Ammoniphilus sp. CFH 90114: one gene and its partner. The protein of the gene in region 1 interacts with the protein of each later gene in a pairwise test. Links are inferred from orthologs where the notes say so. Each region holds a gene or a part of one and is shown on either strand. Other genes may lie near its edges.

Region 1 (3,011 bases):
ACAAGCTCTGGAAACCGGGGCACGTTCCGCTCTAGGGGTTGCTGCTGCTACAGCCTGTGCTGGAATTATTGTCGGTGTGGTAACCTTAACTGGCGTGGGGCTGAAATTTGCTAATGGATTATTGGCCTTTTCAGGTGGCCTCATTCTCTTGACATTGTTCCTTACTATGATCTCTTCTCTACTCTTAGGGATGGGAACACCCACTACAGCCAACTATATTATTACCTCTACAATTGCCGCACCAGCTATTATTGCTTTAGGTAAGCCTGTTCTAGCAGCGCATATGTTTACGTTTTACTTTGGTATCGTGGCCGATATTACACCGCCGGTAGCCCTCGCTGCCTTTGCCGCTTCGGGGATAGCAAAAGGGAAACCGATGAAGACCGGTGTTCTATCTACGAAGTTAGCTATTGCCGCCTTCATCATCCCTTATGTCTTTGTTATGTCGCCAGAGTTACTTCTGATTGACGCCACATGGTCAGAAACAGCATGGGTAGTTACGACCTCTTTAATTGGAATGATCGGTGTAAGTGCAGGATTAATTGGATACGGATACAAGCCTATGAGTTGGTGGGTAAGAATTATGTCGGTTGCGGCCGGATTAATGCTTATCGTTCCGGGCCTGATCACCGATACAATCGGTATTGGTACACTAGCTGTCATCTTTGGCTCGCAATGGCTAAGCCAAAGAAGAAAAAATGCCGATACTACTTTGGATGCGGCATAGATAAAATATGGAAAACAGCGAACCTTACAAGAGGGTTGGCTGTTTTCCTTCTTTATAGAAGGGAGAACTATGGAATTGGACAGACAAGTCCGGATTGTTTTTCTGATTGCTTTCCTAACCACATTAGCTGGAGAATTGAGCATTACCCCTTTTAACGGGCAGGACTTCAGGTTTGCCCTAGGAACCAGTGTATTTTTATTTCTGCTTTTGCTATTTCCTTATGTTTCGTGGACAATCAGCGGATTGATTACAGCGCTTTTCATCCTGGTATTTAGGGTAGGACTTGATGCTGCTTCCTTTCCATTCCACGGATTTTCATTGACTGAGAGTTTGGCAAATCATGTGCCTTCGAGCTTTTTTTATTTCTTCTTCGCCGTAGGCCTGCGAATCCTTCGGAGAGATGACCCTGAATTTATTCCCTTTCGGTTAGGGCTGTATATTTCTTTAGTTGATTTTTCTTCAAATATTGTAGAATTACTTATAAGGCATTTATTGTCTGAAGGAGTTGAATTCAGCCCCCGGTTAGTGGCCTATTTGATGATCGTTGCTCTTTTCCGCAGTTATTTTATTCTAGGTTTATATAATAGCTTATCCATCCATCGGTTGCGTACCCAGCACATAGAACAGCAAAAGCGTATCGAACAAATGCTTCAGGTTGGTACGGGATTATACGGAGAGACTCTTTATCTGCAAAAGTCGATGGATCATATTGAACAAATCACGGCCAGAAGTTATGATTTATATCGTCGTTTGAAGGAGATGAACCATCCTGAATTAAGCAGACAGGCTCTAGATATTTCTCAGCAGATTCATGAGGTCAAGAAGGATTCCCAACGAATCCTGGCGGGATTAATGAATTTAGTAGACCGCGAAAGTACGATGGAAATGAAACTTTCAGAAGTAATGGATTTTGTGGCAAGGGCAAATGGAAAATACGCAGAGATGCTGCACAAGAAGGTCCGAATTCATTGCCTAGTAGAAATGGATTATACAACGACAGAGTATGTTCCCTTGCTTACCCTTCTGAATAATTTAACGGCAAATGCCGTTGAAGCGATATCGGAAGAAGGGACAATTACACTAGAGTTGCACGGGAATTCTGCCGAAACCATCTTCCGGGTCATAGACACCGGGTCAGGCATACACCCTGGGGACATGTCTATTTTATTCGAGGGTGGTTTTACTACGAAGTTCAATGAAAGAGGAGTCGCTGCAACTGGAATTGGGTTGTCACATGTGCGCGACATTGTGCAATCCTTAAATGGGTATACTCGTGTTCAGTCAAGGCCAGGGGAGACCATCTTTACGATCGTGCTATCCACTTATGAATTAGTGAAAAAAGGAGAGTAGATAATGGACGCTCGTATTCTGATTGTTGATGATGATCCGGTGTGTCGCAGGATGCTTACCCAGATTATAGAGGACCATGACATAGGCGTTGTAATCGGAACAGTTGAAGATGGGTCAAAGGCCTTAAGAATGGTGAAAGAAGAAAATCCGGACATTGTTCTGATGGATCTTCTCATGCCTGAACTTGACGGGATAGAAACCATGAAGGAACTAAGGGATAGGAATTACGAGGGAAAAGTCGTCATGCTGTCTCAAGTTGTTAATAAGGATATGGTGGGTGAAGCGTATCAAATGGGGGTGGAATTCTACATTCACAAGCCGATTAATAAGATTGAGGTTTTAAACGTAATGAATAAAGTGAAAGAATATGTACACCTCCAACGTTCATTATGGACAATTAAAAATTCGCTGAATGGATTAGATCATTTCCAGCCTAAGCGCATCGTCAGTGCCAAGACTCATTCAATACGTGAAGTCGTGGTTTCCTTATTAAGCGACTTGGGAATCGTAGGGGAGAGCGGCAGTGAGGAGATCATTAGCATAATGGAGTACCTCGTGCAAACGAAGTGTTCAAACTTTCCTCCTTTAAAAGAATTATACGAATCGCTAGCAACCAGATCCAAAGCCGAACCCTCAGAGGTCATTCGGGAAGGCAAGGCCATCGAGCAGCGACTTCGCCGGGTGGTTTTGGCTTCTTTGAATCATCTTGCATCGCTCGGGTTGACTGACTATGCTCACCCAAAATTTGAACATTACGCTGTCCGTTACTTTGATTTTCACGATGTCAGACTCGAAATGATGAAAATTGAAAAATCAGAAGAACGAGGGAAAAGCAAGGTCAACATTAAGAAGTTCTTGCATGTTTTGTATCTAGATACGTTAGATAAGTTAGTGGAACAATAGACCGACCGTTGAACGTCAATCGAATAACAGT
Region 2 (2,987 bases), on another replicon or contig:
TTCTTTTTCTTTCGAGAATTTAATCCGTTGCGCTTCGGATTGGGCATTACTTTTCATTCCTTTCCCCTAGACTCATGTACCCCTACTACACGTAAGATATTCATTCGCCTAAGTAATGCCACAAAAATTGTTGAATTTGGGTAAACGCACAGCTCGTCTTCTAGATCAAGTATCGTCCAACGAAAGTACCCTTTTCGCTGGACGATAGGTTTGAATCCATTAGGCCTGAGTATTATCCTCGTTGAGTACCAGTGTAACTGGTTGAGGCTCCTTTACTTCATTTCCCACTAACTTCTCATATATCCGAACATATTTTTTTGCCGTTCTAGTCCAAGAAAACTTCCTGACATATTCCATACCCTTTTTCCCGAACTCCTCCCTTAGTTCTTCGGATTCTAGTAACGTTCTAATTGAATCATAAAGCTCCTGCTGATCTCTATCTAGGGAGACAATTAAGCCATTTTTCTTATGTTTCACGACTTCTGGAATTCCGCCTCGGTCTGAAGCGACTATCGCTTTTGCGGAAGCCATGGCTTCTAGGTTAACGCGACCGAACGGCTCTTGCCACACCGAAGGAATGACAACAAGATCAGCTAGTTGATAAATATAAGGAATTTTGTGGGGCTTAATGAAATTAGTAAAAGTAACATGATTCCCCAATGTCTTCGTTTTGTTCTGAATTTTTCTCACATAAGGTGTCATCACATTCCTTCCGTAGCGTGATGCACCGGTAATAATGAGTTTAAGATTGGGATAATCTTTCACAAGCTTAGGCATGACGTCAAGGATAAGATGGATTCCTTTTTCCTTCAGCAGCCTGCCAACGAATAGAAGGGTAATATCACCATCTCTGATTTTCAGTTTCTTTTGCAATTTAGCTATTTTTTCGTCTCTATCCTGAGCTTTTTCGAACGGTTTAGGGTCTATCCCCAGATGTACGGCATGTGCTTTCCCTTGAAACGCAGGGAAACTCTTCACATAATAGTTACGTAAATATCGGCTGTTTGTAATGAGTGCATCTGCCTTTTTGGCAACTCGCTTCATAGCCTCCCTACTTATACACGGAGGGGAAGCAAAAACGGTAGAATGCATATTTAACACAACAGGTAACTCAGGAAACTTTTCTTTAAGGTATAAGACGTAGAGAGGCCTATTTTCCACCATTACTATATCAGGCTTATCATTATGCATATGTTGCATAATTTTATGAAGGTATTGGCTAGAGTTCATAAATATAAATCGCTTATAGTGTAAATCCCCTATTTTCTCTGATCTTCTGTATTCCGGACACTTTTTTGCATAGACGGTCACTTCATGTTCTTGCTCCAATTGTTCAGCAACCATTTGGATATCATGCTCCACACTACTTCCAATTACTGGGGGGACAGAAAAACTACCTGGGCTTATGATTGCAATTTTCATGGCTACACCCCTGCTATTTGGTTATTTGTAATAGGGTATGTATCCTCATAGTTCGAAGACACGGCACGTGTCTAAGAAGTAGCGAGTACTTTTCCCTTACTTGCGATCTTGTGGTCTATTCTTGTAAAAAGCAGCATTAAGCTGACCTTGTATAATTTGGTTTCTTAGTTTTCCTTCCATCTGTTTCTTCTCCATCTTGCGGATCTCGAATGTCTGATAACCATCCTCCATCTTATTTGCAATCTCTACGAGACGATCCACATCATTAAACGAATACTTCCGGGTACCGCCTTTTGTTCGATCAGGAAAAATCAACTGCCGTTCCTCATAATAACGAATTTGCCTCTCTGACAGGCCAGTCAATTCACTGACAATACCAATCGTAATCACTTTCTTCTCCTTGTATGACATAACCGCCCTCCCAAACGAAACATTGTATAACATTCTATGTTATATTATATTACACAAACACAAGAAAATGAAGAATAAAACCCTCTAGTCTTAATAAGATCAGCTTAGAGGTGTATGGAAGTCATTATCTCTTACATAACAAAAAACCTCTCTTAGACGCTGGACGCTCTAAGAGAGGTTTTATAATTTAATCTTTATCTATAATAATTACCATGTTTAGTTGTCCTATGGTTTCCATTTCAAATGGGATACTCACAGCTTGGTCGAATCCATAGAGCTTAGTTTCCCCTACCATTACCGTAGGCGGAGTGATATCAATCACATAACCTCTTCCCGCTAAATAAGTGGATAAGTTTCCGACGATCATGTTACCGAGTTCACCCGCAAATGATTCAAGCATTTGATTATCCAATTGCATGCCAAACATAGATTCTCCCAACTTACATAAGGTATCCATTTTCCCGTCAAGAATAAAGCGAATATGCAAATCACCTGTTAAACTGACAAGTACCCCCAATTCCTTCTGATGAACCGGAGCTTTAAACCACGTTGGAGACTGGAAGCTTACGGGTAGTGGGATAATAGTCGAGATGGATTCTAGGGTTCCTTCAATTATTGGTGCAATTTTTTCATCCATAGGAATTAGCTCCCTCTTTCCTGGTTGGTTAAGCCATATTGATTGTATCGAATCAGGGCGTACCTTGGTGTGATATTTATCACACGGAGTATGTTGTAAGTATAGCTGACAGTCTCCATTTTTTCTATATGTTTTATTGTCATAGGCAAAAGAAAAAGAAGCCTTCATAGGCTTCCTACCTCTTCCTTTTTAGTAGAAACTTCCCATAGCGAATCGGATTTTCATACGTCTTATACCATTGCTGATCTAAGTGACCGTGATGGAAGCTGTAACGCAAATCTCTTCCATTCACTTCAATAAAATACGGTCTTCCTTCACTATCTACCCCGATATCAAATCCCACATCAGCGAGGTTTGGTAACTTCTTGCCAAGGTATTCGGCAATTTTGAGTGATGCCTTCTTAATAGCCTGAGTTGTTCTGTTGACGTCTAGCCCACAAGCTTCAAATAACTTTTCACACCGCTTCACCTTGCCCCCCCTCGCTACGTTGGTCACATGGTTACCTCTTGCTGCAAC

The links. Proteins that work in one complex are often made in the same cells at the same time.
Region 2: the proteins of EIZ39_RS11150 (region 1) and EIZ39_RS07480 interact in binary tests that used the Bacillus subtilis proteins (3 or more experiments, as listed by UniProt). The link is inferred for Ammoniphilus sp. CFH 90114 from one-to-one orthologs.

The regions. Positions count from the first base shown.
Region 1 is NZ_SDLI01000004.1:202,457-205,467, reverse strand. What follows is about bases 129-2,936. They hold EIZ39_RS11150 (ATP-binding protein), read left to right. Parts: upstream 129-796; coding sequence 797-2,077; downstream 2,078-2,936. Other genes in these bases: EIZ39_RS11145 (response regulator), read left to right, coding at 2,081-2,936; EIZ39_RS11155 (TRAP transporter permease), read left to right, coding at 129-727. Also shown: more of EIZ39_RS11155, read left to right, coding at 1-128; more of EIZ39_RS11145, read left to right, coding at 2,937-2,980. UniProt on the Bacillus subtilis protein: Member of the two-component regulatory system GlnK/GlnL that positively regulates the expression of the glsA-glnT operon in response to glutamine.
Region 2 is NZ_SDLI01000002.1:545,697-548,683, reverse strand. Bases 177-2,960 are described here. They hold EIZ39_RS07480 (MerR family transcriptional regulator), read right to left. Parts: upstream 1,834-2,960; coding sequence 1,519-1,833; downstream 177-1,518. Other genes in these bases: EIZ39_RS07470 (YheC/YheD family endospore coat-associated protein), read right to left, coding at 2,646-2,960; EIZ39_RS07475 (chemotaxis protein CheX), read right to left, coding at 2,021-2,470; EIZ39_RS07485 (glycosyltransferase family 4 protein), read right to left, coding at 220-1,422. In the rest of the region: EIZ39_RS07490 (WIAG-tail domain), read right to left, coding at 1-47; more of EIZ39_RS07470, read right to left, coding at 2,961-2,987. UniProt on the Bacillus subtilis protein: Transcription regulator that actives the transcription of genes required for nitrogen assimilation such as nrgAB (ammonium transport), nasABCDEF (nitrate/nitrite assimilation), ureABC (urea degradation) and gabP (GABA transport), during nitrogen limitation.